DNA from 4 places in the Gemmobacter denitrificans genome. Region 3 is predicted to be linked to each of the others. Evidence: riboswitches for the same ligand, from Rfam matches in the RefSeq annotation. Region 3 holds a riboswitch; each other region holds the start of a gene.
What was found. A riboswitch is a leader RNA that binds a small molecule or an ion and turns the genes downstream of it on or off. The one in region 3 is predicted to bind cobalamin.

Region 1 (3,637 bases), on a different contig from region 3:
GCAGCGAAGACATGCCGTCAGAAACCGTGATCGCGGCCGGGGCGCAAGACCGGCCTGTGCCCCCGGTCATCGTTGCCGTGGTGGATCGGGGCATCCGGGTGGTGCTGATCGCCTTGGCCGTGCTGCTGTTGGGACGGGTCGCAGGGATCACCCTGGACAGCATCGACGCGCGCGAAACCATGGCGGACCGGTTGATCGCGGGTTCGGCCAATGCGCTCATCATCATCCTGGCCGCCGATTTCGGCTGGAGCGTCATCAAGGCGATCATCGCCCACAAACTTGGCCAGATCGAAGGGGAAAGCGCCGGTTCCGCCCCCGGCCATGCGGTGGCGGCAGATCATGCCCGCAGCCGCACCCTGCTGCCCATTCTGCAGAACATCCTGTTCGCAACCGTCGTGGTGGTGACCGTGCTGATGGTCCTGTCTTCGCTGGGGGTCGAGATCGCGCCCCTGATCGCCGGGGCTGGTGTTGTCGGGGTTGCCATCGGTTTTGGCGCGCAGACGCTGGTCAAGGATGTGATCGCGGGGATCTTCTATCTGTTCGACGATGCGTTTCGGGTGGGGCATTACATCACCAGTGCATCGCATATGGGCACGGTGGAAAGCTTCAGCCTGCGCTCGGTCAAGCTGCGCCATCACCGGGGCTATCTGACTGTGGTGCCGTTCAGCGAACTGGGCGCGATCCAGAACCTGACCACCGAATTCGTGATCGACAAATTCAATATCACAGTCGATTACGCCACCGATCTGGAAGAGGCGCGCAAGATCATCAAGAAGATCGGGCAGGAACTGGCACAGAACCCGGAATTCGCCCCGAACATCTATGAACCGCTGAAGCTGCAAGGTGTGCAGGCCTTCGGCGAATACGGGATCGAGTTGCGGTTGAAGATGGTCACCAAACCGGGCGAACAGTTCGTGATCCGCCGCCGCGCCTATCTGAACATCGCCAAAGCCTTTGCCGAAAAGGGCATCAAGATCCCCTTCCCGACGGTGCATGTGCAGGATGGCAATGCGTCGGCCGCGGCAGCAAAGCTGATGGCAGAGCGCAAGGCCGCTGCAGAAGCAGCAGCAGCGACACAGGGCTGAACATCACGACGGGCAAAAAAATACCCCCGCAAGGTGCCAAAGCCTTGCGGGGGTTTCTGTTTCAGATTGTGGTCCGTTCGCTCAGGCGGCGGCGTAAAGGCGCGGGCTGACCAGCGCGGCAGGGGTCTGGCCACGCAGGGTCTTTGCCACGGCCAGCACTGCCAGATCAACGATCGGCTCCAGCAGGACAACCGTCATATAGGCCAGACCGAAGGTTGCGACCGAGGTGGTGGCCGCAAAGCCCTGACCGTAGAAGGCCCAGAACGCCACCCAGGCCACGATGCCGCCCTGATAGACCAGCGAAAGCTGCAGAACCTGCGCATAGGCCAGATCGACATAGGCGGTGCCCGGCGCGATCAGGCGCTTGGCCACGACCATCATCACGAACATCGGGGCCAGCAGCGTGGTCATGTTCATGCCGAATTGCGGCAGGTCGGTCGGGGCGAAGAACATCCCCTGCACCAGAAGGCCAAGGGCAAGCCCGATGGCCGACGGCCCCGCGCCCAGCAGCAGGAACAGGGTTGACCCCAGAATCAGGTGCACTTCGGAAACACCAACCGCGAAATGCGGCAGGACTTCGAAGAAGATGAAGGTCAGGACGCCAGCCGCAACGCTGCGCAGCGCCAGCGACGCCACACCGCTTTCACGGATGGTTTCACGGGCGTGCCAGAGTGCCGTGGCGCCAGCCGCAGCGGCAGTACCATAGCTCAGCACGATTTTTGCCCCGTCCACGAGGCCCGGTTCGATATGCATGTCTCTCTCCTTGCCGTCACACCCGACGGCAGTTGTCATTGTCCTTGCAAGGCCGGTCTCCTGGCTCGCGGGTCATGGCCCCTGCCCGCCTTCCCGCCCCGGTTCGGGGGCAGTGGCTGTTGGACAGGCGCTCACCGCTGACAGTCGCGGGGGCGGCTGGGGTCGGGGCGCCGCGATTTGGTCCGCCCTTCCCCATTCCCGTTTCAGCCCTTGGCCTTTGCACCTCGGGCACCTTGATGATCCTTTGTTGCGCCGGGTTGGCGGATCGTCAAGTCGGCAAACGACATGCGCAGCGGCGGGACCGAACCGCAACCCTCAGGCAATTGCGGCAGGCAGCCGGTCCGGGCGGTGATCAGCGCGGGCCAGCGCCTCGGCCAACAGCCGGTGCAGCTCGGCCGTCCAGCCTGTTGCCGGGCGGGCGGCAAGGCGGTGCAGATGGGCAATCCGCATCGGTGAAAGTGTCTCGATGGCCAGTGGCCCTGCGTCGATCAGCATCAGAAGATCGGCCAGATCATCCCCCGAAATGCCATCGGGCAGGGCATCGGGGCGCAGCTCTGCAGGCAAACCCGCTGCAATCTTGCGCTCCAATGCGCGGGTCCGGTGGCGGGCGGCAAGCGATGGCCCCAACCCGCCCTGCGCCGTGGAATGCCCCTCGGCCAGATGCACGGCAGTGACATGCGGATCATCGGGCAGATCGCCCAAGGGAAGTGGCGTCAGGTCAAACCCCGCCGCATCGCCGTCCAGCAGCATGGCCGCCGGGGGAAAGGCGCAGGTCGATGGCAGCGCAACATCGGTGAAAGGCCCCGCCGAAGTTGCGCGCAGGCTCTGCGCATGAATGTGCAGATGGCCGCCAAAATGCAGCCGGAGCCCAGCCGCCGCCAACCGTTCGGCCACCTGCGGGATGGGGGCCCGCCTGACCAAAGTTGCGCCGGGCAACACCGGGGCAAGGCCGGGCCAATGGTCCAGCACCGGGTAATGCGACACCGGCACCAGCACCTTGCCCAAGGTTTTCGCCCGGGCGCAGACATCCGCGATCCAGTCGAACAGATAGGGTTTCTGGCGCAGCGCCGCCGTCCAGCCCGCAGCCGACGGGTCCAGAAAGGCGCGTTTGCGATGGGGGTCGGCAATGCCCGTGCGCGGCTCGAAGATCGTGACATCCAGCAGCAGAAGCCACAGGCCCGGCTCGGGTTCGATCAGGCATGACGCGTCGGGCAGCCATCGGATGATCCCGCCATCCGCCGATCGGGCCGGATAGACCCTGTCCTGCGGTCGATCCGACAGGCCAAACGGGCTTTCCCAATGCAGATCCCCCTCACGCCGACGCTGACCGAACCGGGCCAGCAGCGCCAGCGCATCAGCCGCACCCGGGCAGCGCATGGCGGGCGACTGCACGGCGTCGGGCAGGCTGGGATCGCTGGTCAGCAGCCGTGTCTGCCCCGGACCGGTGACAAAGCGCATGGCCGTATGCTTGCCCGCAATCGCGTAGCCGTCATGGTTGCCGGGCAAAAGGTGGATGCGCAGGCCCAGATCATCTTCGGCCCAGGTCAGCAGATCGGCGGCACGGCGCAGGTTTTCAATCTGTCCGTCATCGCTGATATCGCCCGCGATCACCACCTGACGAACACCCCGCGCGGCGATCCGTTCAAGTGCAGCGCACAGGGCAGGCAGGCTTTCATTCACCCCGCGCGCATAGCCGCGCATTTCCGACCATGGGCGATACAGTCGCGGCCGGTCGCCCGCATCGAACCCTGCCAAGCCGAAATTCCCCTGCGGATCGTGCAGGTGCGGGTCGGCAATCA
Region 2 (3,637 bases), on a different contig from region 3:
GGGTCATGCCGGGGTCTCCTCGGATGCCAGCCAGCGCTGCAAATGTGTGGTCACCGCCTCGGGGGCAGTGAGGTTGACCATATGGCGATGCCCGGGGATCACCACAGCACGTCCATCGGGTGCCATGTCCGCCATGGCGCGGGTCATTTCCGGCGTGGAATTTGCATCGCCATCCCCCGTCAGCACCAGCAATGGACAGCGCAGCGTGCCAAACCTGTCGGCATAGACCGCATCGCCTTCCGCAAAAGCACGATAAGCGGCGGCATAACCCACCGGCGAGACGTCACGAAGCCATGCAGCCACCTGATCGCGCAAGGCCGCCTGTCCTGCATCGAACCAGCGTGCCAGCGTGGCTTCGATCCCGCCCGCCCCTGCTGCAATCTCGGCAGCACGGGCGATCACGGCGGCACGGGCCGCCTCGCTGCGCCGAAAAACTCCATTCAGCAGGGCGACACGGCGAACAAGATCGGGCCATTCCACCGCCAAACCTGCCGCGATCAGCGCCCCCATCGAATGCCCGGCCACCGCAACCGGGCCAAGATCCAGGGCGGCGATCACCTGCGCAGCCCAAGCTACATAATCCGGCAGCCGTGGATCACCCGGCAACAGACTGCTGCCACCATGGCCCGGCATATCCACCGCGATCACGCGATGTCGGGCCGACAGCGCCGCCATCTGCGGCCCCCAGGCTTCGGCCCGCAGGCCAACCCCATGGATCAGCAGCAGGGGCGGGCCTGCCCCGGCCTCCAGCACCCGCGCGGACGCGCCATCAGACAGCGGCAGGATTCGTGACATCATGGCCCAGATCCTTCAGATCCTGATAGCGGTCGCCAATGCGGTGATGCGGGCGCCCTGCTGTCGCGGCCCCCAGTGCCACCACAATCTCATCTGCCCCGGGTGCATCGGGGATCGAGAAATGCACGGTCTGATAATGCGACCGGCGCCCCTCATCATGTTTGTCCATCAGGGGGATCATGACCGGCGTATTGGCGGGGCCGCGCACATTGGTGAAGGCGAGATAGGTCTTTGCCCCCAAGGCCTGCCGGTAATGATTGCCAAAGCGCAGGGTGTGGATCAGCGCATTGGCATGTTCCAACTCGCCATTCAGACCCACCACCGCGGCTTTCCCATAGGCTTCGACAGAGTCGGGTCCGCCTGCGGCTTCCAGGATCATCGCAGTCAGCAGGGCGCCAATCTCGGGCGCGACCGCATGAATTTCGGGCTTCAGGTCTTCGACAAAGCCCCGCCCGGCCCAAGGGTTCTGCAACACCACGGCAGCAGAGATCAGCTTCAGTGGTTTCGGCGCCGCGCGCCCGCCTTCGATCAACGTCGTTTCGACAGTGAGATAGGTCTTGCGAATCTGTGCCGCCATCTGCGCCTCCTGTGTGCTTTCCGTATGGTGGTATACCATCTTATGATATGTCAATATTGACTTGATTTGCCGACCGGCGCCACCTATCCTGTCTGGATGAAACCGACAGACGATATCGACCTGCGCATTGCCCATACCCCCACCACCTTGCGCGGGCTGGCGGTGGACAGGCTGCGGCAAGCAATCATCACCGGGCGGTTTTCCGGCGGCGACAGGCTGGTGGAACGCACGCTCTGCGATCAGCTGGGTGTGTCGCGCTCTGTCGTGCGCGAGGCGATCCGCTATCTGGAGGCCGAGGGGCTGGTGGAATTGCAGGGCCGCAGCGGCCCGATCGTGGCCCGGCTGGATTGGGATCAGGCACGGCAGGTCTATGACATTCGCCGTTTGCTGGAATCCGATGCCGCTGCTGCCTGCGCCCGCCTGGCGGATGCCCCGGTCAAGGCCAGACTGCAGGCGGCGCTGTCACGGCTGGAAGCTGCCTTTGCCGAAGCGGTGCCGGGCACGGTTTATGACGCGACAACAGCATTCTACCAGGTGATTTTCGAAACAGCCGGACATCATGTTGCCTGGGACATCGTGCAGCGCCTGAACAGCCGCATCTCGCGGTTGCGCGCCCTGACGCTGGCCAGCACCGACCGGCGGATTTCTGGCCCCGCGCATATGGCGCGGATATGCAGCGCGATCTGCGCCAATGATCCTGATGCCGCCGCTCACGCAGTCCGCGACCACCTGACCGAAGCTGCGACCATCGCCAAGACCCAACTGGCCGCCAAGCCCTGACTCCCCCGTCGCCAACTTGCCCGGCGGCCCCTTGATGGCCAGTCCGGCCATGGTGAACAGAGTGTCGCATTTGGACATTGCGGCATGTCGCAAATGGGGCAGCATGACGGTGTTCATGGTGCCGCCATCTGGCGGAGAATTGGGAAGCCGGTGCAAGACCGGCGCTGCCCCCGCAACGGTGACGGGAGAGCACGGCGAAGGCCACTGGGGAACCGGTCCCCGGGAAGGCGCCGGGCATGGTCGCAAGGCCGCTCCCTCAGCCCGGAAACCAGCCAGGAACGCCTGTCAAACCGCGATGAAATGCGGGGTTGCGGGTGGGGCCGGATATGGCCTCCACCTCGGGGGCCCGGTTTTGTCGCACCCATGAAACCGGACCCGTGCGGGGAGGCGCGGGCCAAGCGAGGTCGGACATGCCGAGCCAATCAGAAATCCTGGCGCAGATCAGTGCGCGCCGGAAAGACTATTCCCTGTCGCGTGAGCTGTATTGCCATGACGATGTGTTGCAGGCCGATCTGGACCATATCTGGTATCGTGAATGGTTGTTTGCAATTCCGGCCTGCGCCCTGCCCAAGCCCGGCAATTTCGTCACGCTTCAGGTGGGGGCCTATCCGGTCGTCATCACACGGGGCAACGACGGCATGATCCGCGCCTTCCACAACGTCTGCCGCCATCGTGGCCAACGGCTTTGCGCAAAGGACAGCGGGTCGTCACCCAAGCTGGTCTGCCCCTATCATCAATGGACCTATGATCTGGACGGCAAGCTGCTTTACGCCCGCGACATGCAGGACAGCTTTGATCCGGCACAGCACGGGCTTAAAAAGGTTCATTGCGTCGATCTGGCCGGGATGGTGTTCATCTGCCTTGCCGATGTGCCCCCGGCCATTGCCGATCTGGCCAAGACGGCCATGGCCTATCTGGCCCCAGCGGGCCTGAAATCCGCCAGGGTGGCGCTGCGATCCACCATCGTGGAAAAGGGCAACTGGAAACTGGTGATCGAAAACAACCGCGAATGTTATCACTGCGGTGGCTCGCATCCGTCGCTGTGCCGCACCTATTCCGACAATCCGCGCATGACGGCCATGGAAGGCCCCGATGCCGCCAGCCCGGAAATTCTGGCCCATTGGGCGCGCTGCGAAGCGGCGGGCCTGCCCTCGCGCTTTGTCAACCATCCCAGGATGCAATGGCGGCTGGCGCGCATCCCGCTGCTGAACAATGCCGAAAGCTATACCCTGTCTGGCAAGGCAGCGGTGAAGGGCAAACGCATGGGCCAGATGCCCTTCAACGATGCGGGCAGTTTGCTGTTCTTCCACTATCCAAACACCTGGAACCACTTCCTTGCCGATCATGCCATCGTCTTCCGCGTGCTGCCGATCAGCGCCACGGAAACCGAAGTGACAACCTTCTGGCTGGTGCCCGAAGACGCGCAGGACGGCGTGGATTACGATCTGGCCGATCTGACCACCGTCTGGATGAACACCAATGACG
Region 3 (3,637 bases):
GCCCATAAGCTGCGGCTTCAGCGCCGCATAATCGCGCGCCTTCACCGTGGCAATGCGCCGCCCCTGCACCACCACCTGCGCGCCGACCTCGCTTTCGGGTTTCAGCAGGACCGGGTTCATATCGGTGATCGGATCAAGCCCAGATGCCAAGGCCTGCAGCGCCTGCGCGCGCCCGATCTCGCCACCATCTGCGGTAACGGCGGCATTGTTCGACATGTTCTGCGGCTTGAACGGCGCGACAGTCAGCCCCCGCCGACGCGCGGCCCGGCACAGCCCGGCCACCAGCAAGGATTTGCCGACATTGGACCCGGCCCCCTGGATCATCAGCGCAGGCATGGCAGAAATCCTTGCGGGATCAGGGGGCGCTGCCCCCTCCGCCCTGCGGGCCGGTTTCCCGGGGGAAACGCGGCGCCTTTACCTTGGGCGGTCAACAGGATCCCTCCCTGTACCGCAACCTGACCCAGCCTGGATTCGGTCAACACCACGTGCCCTTCATCTTGGTCCAAATATCCCGGTAGAGTCGTGCGCCAGCACGCCGGGGGCAGAGCCCCCATCCTTGCGATGCGTCAGAACTCGACGCCCTTCTGTCCCTTGATCCCCGACCGAAACGGATGCTTCACCAATGCCATCTCGGTCACCAGATCAGCAATCTCGATCAGTTCTTCCTTCGCGTTGCGGCCCGTCAGGCAGACATGGGTCATCGGCGGTTTCTCGTCACGCAGAAAGGCAACCACCTCGTCCACCGCCAGATAATCGTAGCGCAGGGCGATGTTGATCTCGTCCAGCAGCACGAAACGGATGTCCGGGTCGCGGATCAGTTCCTTGGCCTTTTCCCAACCCTTCCGGGCCGCCGCAATGTCACGCGCCTTGTCCTGAGTTTCCCAGGTGAAGCCTTCGCCCATGGCATGGAATTGGCAAAGGTCACCGAAGTTTCCTTCGATCAGCCGACGTTCGCCGGTATCCCAGGCCCCCTTGATGAATTGCACGACCGCGCAGGGCATGCCATGGGCAATGCATCGCAGGATCATGCCAAAGCCCGAGGACGACTTGCCCTTGCCCGCACCGGTATGAACGATGACAAGACCCTTTTCGCCTTCCTTGGTGGCCATGATCTTGTCGCGGGCGGCCTTTTTCTTGGCCATCTTGGCGGCATGGCGGGCAAGATCATCCTGCGGGGTGCTTTGGGCTGCGGCGTCGTCGGTCATGGGCATCTCCTCTGACCTGCAGGTCTAACCGATTGCCGCAGGGCCGGAAAGCCCGGCTCCGACCTTTGCCGCAGCGGGGGCGGCGTCGCGCCGATTGCGGCGGCGGATGTCGCCCTTGCCCCTGCAGACGCCGCGCCTGTTCTTGACTCGCAAGGCCAATCTGTCACAAGGCGGTCATGCTGGTTCCTGCCCTGTGGCAGGCGAAGAAGGAATGCGTCCCCCCATCCGGGGCAAGCGCAGCCGCCCCCGCGACCGTGACCGGAGAGGCCCCATGCCACTGGCGTACAGCCGGGAAGGCCGGGACCGGGGGGAAACCCGCTCCGCAAGCCGGGAGACCTGCCAGCAGCAATGAAGTGACGGGCGGACGGGGTGTTTCCGCTGCGCGACCGGGGCCTTTGCCCCTGCCGTGCCATGCCCCTGCCCGATGGGAGAAGACGCATGGCACAGGCCCTGCTGCATGTCTGCACCACCTGCCGCCGCGAGGGGGCCGCGCCCCCTGATGGCCCGCGCCCGGGCGCGCAGCTGCTTGCCGCGCTCCTGGCCGAACCGCTCCCCGAGGGGGTGGCAATCCTGCCGGTCGAATGTCTCTCAGCCTGCAGCAATGGCTGTGCCGTCGCTTTGTCCGCCCCGGACAAATGGACCTATGTCTATGGCCGAATGGACCCCGAAACCCATGCTGCGGCCATTCTGCAAGGGGCGGCGGCCTATGCCGCCACGGCCGACGGGCTTGTGCCCTGGCGCGAGCGGCCCGAAATCTTCCGCAAGCAGAGCCTTGCGCGCATCCCGCCCCTGCCCGCCCTTGACCCCATTCCCGCCCTGAAGGACGCCGCCGAATGACTGACCTGACCAAGATCCCCGTCACCGTAATCACCGGCTTTCTGGGCGCGGGCAAGACGACGCTGATCCGCCATCTGATGCAGAACCCGCAGGGCAAGCGTCTGGCCGTGCTGGTGAACGAATTCGGCACCGTGGGGGTGGATGGCGATATCCTGAAATCCTGCGCCGATGAAAACTGCCCGGTGGAAAACATCGTCGAACTGGCCAATGGCTGCATCTGCTGCACCGTGGCCGATGATTTCATCCCCACGATCGAGGCCCTGATGGCCCTGCCGCTGCGCCCCGATCACATCCTGATCGAAACCTCGGGTCTGGCCCTGCCCAAGCCCTTGCTCAAGGCCTTTGACTGGCCGGCGATCCGGTCGAAGATCACGGTTGATGGTGTCGTGGCCCTGGCCGATGCCGAGGCCGTGGCGGCAGGTCGCTTTGCCCCCGATGTGGCAGCGGTGGATGCGCAGCGCGCCGCCGATGACAGCCTGGATCACGAAACCCCGCTGTCCGAAGTGTTCGAGGATCAGATCGCCTGCGCCGATGTGGTGCTGCTGTCCAAGGCCGATCTGGCCGGGGAGGCCGGTCTGGCCGCCGCCCGCGCGGTGATCGAGGCCGAGGCCCCGCGCAAGCTGCCGATCCTGCCGATGACCGAAGGGGTGATCGACCCGCGCGTCATTCTGGGTCTGAACGCCGCAGCCGAAGATGATCTGGCCGCCCGCCCCAGCCATCATGACGGCCATGACGATCACGAACATGACGACTTCGATACCGTCGTGATCGATCTGCCCGAAGTGGCCGATCCCGACCGGCTGCAAGAGGCCATCCGCCGTCTGGCCCGCGAACAGGATATCCTGCGCGTGAAGGGCTATGTCGCGGTCGTGGGCAAGCCGATGCGGATGCTGGTGCAGGCCGTGGGCGAACGCGTCCGCGCGCAATATGACCGGCCCTGGGGCGATACGCCGCGCGCCACCCGGCTGGTGGTCATTGCCGAACATGATCATGTGAACGAAACGGCGATCCGCGCCGTGCTGGAGGGCTGATCCTTGCACGTCACCTTCCGCGAAAGCCACGGGCTTGAGGAAAGCGAGACCCCCTATGATCCGGGCCAGACACCTGCGGATCTGGTGGTTCTGTCGTTTTCCGACAGCGATCTTGGCGCTTTCGCGGCGGGGTGGCATCGGGCGGCGGGGCGTCTGCCTTCGCTGCGGCTGTGCAATCTGGTGGCGCTGAAACATCCGGTGTCGGTCGATACCTATGTCGAAAACACCCTGCCCGGCGCCAAGGGCATCCTGATCCGGCTGATCGGTGGCGAAAGCTATTGGTCCTATGGCGTGATGCAGCTGCAGGATCTGTGCCGCCGCAAGGGCATCGCCTTGGCCATTCTGCCGGCTGACGGTCGCCCGGATGCGCGGCTGGATGAACTTTCCACCCTGCCGGTGGGCACATTGCGGCGGCTGGCGGCGCTGTGCGATGCCGGGGGGGCGGTGGCGGCGCAGGCGGCACTGGCGCAACTCGCGCTGGCTGCCGGGCTGTATGCCCCGCCGGTGATGGGCGACAAGACGGTGCCCGATTGCGGCTGGTACGATCCCGCGCAGGGTGTGGTG
Region 4 (3,637 bases), on a different contig from region 3:
ATTGAACGGGCGCGGCGCAGTGATCCGCACGGCAGGTATGATCGAAGCGGGCGATACCGGCATTGCGCTGGCGGGCGCGGCAGGGCCGGTGGCGCGCCTGTCCAACAGCGGCACCATCAGCGGCGATCAGATCGGGGTGGAACGCAGCGGCCCTGCCGGGCTGGTGCTGACCAATACCGGCACGATCACAAGCCCGGGCGATGCGATCCGTATCGTCAACGGCACCGGGGCCGAGGCTGACAGCCGCATCGTGAACCGTGGGCAGATCGAAGGCGCCATCCGGCTGGCCGATGGCGATGATCTTCTGGACAGCCGCACAGGCAGCATCGAGGGCAGCATCGACCTTGGCGCGGGCAATGACAGGCTGCTGCTGGGCACCGGCAGCTACAGCGCAAAGGGTGGGGCCGACACAGATACTGCCAGCTATCAGGCCGATACAGCCGGTGTCGCCGTGGCACTCGATGATGGTTTCGAATGGGCTGGCGAAGCCGCCGATGATGATCTGACCGGGTTCGAGAACCTGATCGGCGGCAAAGGTGCCGACTGGCTGCGCGGCGATGCCGGGGCCAACCGGATCGAAGGCGGGATTGGGGCAGATCGGCTGGAAGGGGAAGATGGCAATGACACGCTGACCGGCGGGCGCGGCACTGACACGCTGACCGGGGGCGACGGCAATGACGTGTTCGTCTTTTCCCGCAAGGCCGAAGGCGGCGACAGCATCACCGATTTCGGGGCGTCCAGCGGCAACAATGATGCGATCCAATTGATCCGCGCGGGCTTTGGCCTGTCGGGCATGGCGGCAGGCACGCTGGCGTCGCAGTATTTCCGCAGCGGCACCAATGTCGAGGCCGCCTATGCGACCGACCTGTTCCTGTTCCGCACAAGCGACAGCACGCTGTGGTTTGATGCAGATGGCAATGGCGCGAAAGAGGCCATCCTGATCGCCGATCTGCAGGATGGGGCGGTGCTGACCCACGCCGATATCCTTCTGGCCTGAAACGCGCCCGCAGCCCGACCGTCACAAAACGTGATCAAATTCCCCGGTTGCAACTGCCGCCGGGGCGTGGTCAGACTTCGGCGATCATGGCAACCGGGGGCAGAGCGATGCAGGTCTTCATCAACGGCTTTGGTCGGATCGGACGTTCTGTCCTGCGGGCCTGGGCGGGTGGGGCTGCGCCGGATCTGAGTATTGCGGGGATCAATGACATCGCCGCTGCGGAAATGTGCGCCTATCTGTTCCAGTATGACAGTGTCTTTGGCCCGTTTCCGGGCCTTGTGACGCTCGAACCCGGTGCGCTGGTGGTGAATGGCACGGCCATTCCGCTGCATCGCACGCCCGATATTTCGGGGCTGGACCTGCGCGGCGTCGATCTGGTGATGGAATGTACTGGCCGGGCCGACGCCCGGGCCGTGGCCGAACGCGGGTTGCAGGCCGGGGCCCGGCGGGTGCTGATCTCGGGCCCTTCGGCTGCCGCAGATCTGACGCTGGTTCTGGGCGCGAATGAAACCCAGCTTGCCGGGCAGCGGATCGTGTCCAATGCCTCCTGCACCACCAATGCGCTGGCCCCGCTGGCGCGACTGATCCATCAGCACTGGGGCATCGTGACCGGATCGATGACCACCATCCATTGCTATACCGGCAGCCAGCCCACGGTAGACGCCCCGGCCGCCGATTTCGCCCGGTCACGCGCCGCCGCGCTGTCCATGGTGCCCACGACCACCTCGGCGCAGCGGCTGGTGGACCGGGTCTTGCCCGAACTTGCCGGTCGGCTGGAGGGCAGCGCCGTGCGGGTGCCCACGGCCAGCGTTTCGGCCGTTGATCTTTGCGTGATGACCGAACGCCCGACAGATGCGGCAGCGGTAAATACAGTGTTCCGCACGGCGGGCGGGGTGATCGGCGCGACCGACCTGCCGCTTGTCTCATCCGACCTGCGCGCAAGGCCCGAAAGCATCGTCATGGCCTGCCCCGAAACCCGGGTCACCCGGGGCGGGATGCTGCGGGTCTTTGGCTGGTACGACAATGAATGGGGCTTTTCCAACCGCATGCTTGATGTCGCCCGGCTGATATGCGCCGAGGTCGCCCCCGCCTGATCCTGCGTCGTGATCATGGCTTGACGGAAATCCCCGCACCGGCGATTGTCGGCACCGATGGTTCCCGGCCAAACCAAGCGCGGCCGGGTGAAAAGGGAATACGGTGTGGTGTAGGCAACAGCCGCCAAATCCGTGACTGCCCCCGCAACTGTAAGCGGTGAGCGACCTCCGAAACCACTGGCCCCAAAGGCCGGGAAGGTGGAGCAAGCCACGACCCGCGAGTCAGGAGACCTGCCATCAGAGCAATCAACCGACCCGGGCGGGGTGCCCCGGATGGAGCATATGATGGACCTTTCCAAACCGCGGCCCGTGGCCGCACCCCCTTATTCCGTGGCGCAAACCGCGCCGCATCAGATTCTGGTCTGCAAGGCCTGCAAGCATCAGGGGCAGGCCTGCGCCCCGGGGCATGCGCTTTTGAAAAAGCTGCGCGCGGCCATTGCGACGGCGGGGCTGGATGAGGCGTTCGAAGTGTCGGGCACTGCCTGCCTGGCCGGATGTGTGACCGATCATGGCAAACCCTGCGTGGTCGGTTGGCGGGCCACGGCCAAGGCGACATGGCTGTTCGGCGACATCGACCCGAACCAGCCGATTGACGATCTGGTGGAATTTGCCCGGCTATATGCCGCTGTCGAAGATGGCTGGATGGGCGGCAAGGATTGCCCGCCGCGCCTGTGCGACAACACTCTGGCCCGCATTCCCGCCGCGATGATCGTGACCCGCGAAGGCACCATCCAATGACCGCAGCGGTCGAACTGTCGGGGGTGTGCTGGGGGCCAAGGGGCCGGCCTGACATCCTGTCGGATATCAACTTTAGCGTGCCGCAGGGGCAGATCATGGCGGTCTGCGGTGCGAACGGGGCCGGAAAATCCTCGCTCTTGCGGCTGATCTACCGTCATCAGGCCCCGCGCCGGGGCACGGTGCGGCTGATGGGGCGCGATATCTGGGCGCTGTCCGCCACGGATGCCGCGCGCAGCCTTGCGGCCGTGCTGCAGGAACAACCTACCGATTTTGCCCTGACCGCGCGGCAGATCGTGGCCCTTGGCCGCCTGCCCCATCGCCGGGGCTGGGGATCCGGCCTTGCCACGCCCGGCGGCGAGGATGCCGCGATCATCGAAGCCGCGATCCTGCGCATGGACCTGACTGCCATGGCAGACCGCCCGTTCGGCACGCTTTCGGGCGGGGAACGCCAGCGGGTCATGGTGGCGCGCGCGCTGGCCCAGCAACCACGGGTGATCGTGCTGGACGAACCCACCAACCACCTGGATATCCGCCATCAGCTTGAACTGCTGGCACTGCTGAAAGGCCTTGGCCTGACTGTCATCGCCACGCTGCATGATCTGACACTGGCCGCCGAATTTGCCGAACGCGTGCTGATCCTGCGCGATGGCCGCATTCTGGCCGATGGTCCGCCTGATCTGGCGCTGTCGGAAACCACCCTTGCCGACGCCTTTCAGGTGAAGGCGCGCATCGACCGCAGCGGCCCCAGCCCGCGCTTTTCCTTCCATCTCTAACCTTCAGGACCCAAGATGATCCGCCTCTCCCTGCT

Region 1: it holds a riboswitch for cobalamin, as region 3 does, so the genes downstream of both, V6590_RS07990 (energy-coupling factor ABC transporter permease) here and V6590_RS05450 (DUF1636 family protein) in region 3, are expected to answer to the same signal.
Region 2: it holds a riboswitch for cobalamin, as region 3 does, so the genes downstream of both, V6590_RS07530 (aromatic ring-hydroxylating oxygenase subunit alpha) here and V6590_RS05450 (DUF1636 family protein) in region 3, are expected to answer to the same signal.
Region 4: it holds a riboswitch for cobalamin, as region 3 does, so the genes downstream of both, V6590_RS07730 (DUF1636 family protein) here and V6590_RS05450 (DUF1636 family protein) in region 3, are expected to answer to the same signal.

The regions. Positions count from the first base shown of each region.
Region 1 is NZ_JBALHR010000003.1:465,372-469,008, reverse strand. It holds gene V6590_RS07995 (mechanosensitive ion channel family protein) at 1-1,085, shown strand, start outside; gene V6590_RS07990 (energy-coupling factor ABC transporter permease) at 1,167-1,838, opposite strand; cobalamin riboswitch at 1,872-2,089, opposite strand; gene V6590_RS07985 (metallophosphoesterase family protein) at 2,154-3,637, opposite strand, start outside.
Region 2 is NZ_JBALHR010000003.1:368,593-372,229, reverse strand. It holds gene V6590_RS07550 (flavin reductase family protein) at 1-7, opposite strand, end outside; gene V6590_RS07545 (alpha/beta fold hydrolase) at 4-798, opposite strand; gene V6590_RS07540 (amino acid synthesis family protein) at 770-1,372, opposite strand; gene V6590_RS07535 (GntR family transcriptional regulator) at 1,469-2,152, shown strand; cobalamin riboswitch at 2,252-2,443, shown strand; gene V6590_RS07530 (aromatic ring-hydroxylating oxygenase subunit alpha) at 2,563-3,637, shown strand, end outside.
Region 3 is NZ_JBALHR010000002.1:464,974-468,610, reverse strand. It holds gene V6590_RS05460 (cobyric acid synthase) at 1-336, opposite strand, end outside; gene cobO (cob(I)yrinic acid a,c-diamide adenosyltransferase) at 567-1,205, opposite strand; cobalamin riboswitch at 1,369-1,563, shown strand; gene V6590_RS05450 (DUF1636 family protein) at 1,644-2,042, shown strand; gene cobW (cobalamin biosynthesis protein CobW) at 2,039-3,073, shown strand; gene cobN (cobaltochelatase subunit CobN) at 3,077-3,637, shown strand, end outside.
Region 4 is NZ_JBALHR010000003.1:407,219-410,855, reverse strand. It holds gene V6590_RS07740 (calcium-binding protein) at 1-997, shown strand, start outside; gene V6590_RS07735 (type I glyceraldehyde-3-phosphate dehydrogenase) at 1,105-2,091, shown strand; cobalamin riboswitch at 2,133-2,344, shown strand; gene V6590_RS07730 (DUF1636 family protein) at 2,377-2,829, shown strand; gene V6590_RS07725 (ABC transporter ATP-binding protein) at 2,826-3,602, shown strand; gene V6590_RS07720 (ABC transporter substrate-binding protein) at 3,618-3,637, shown strand, end outside.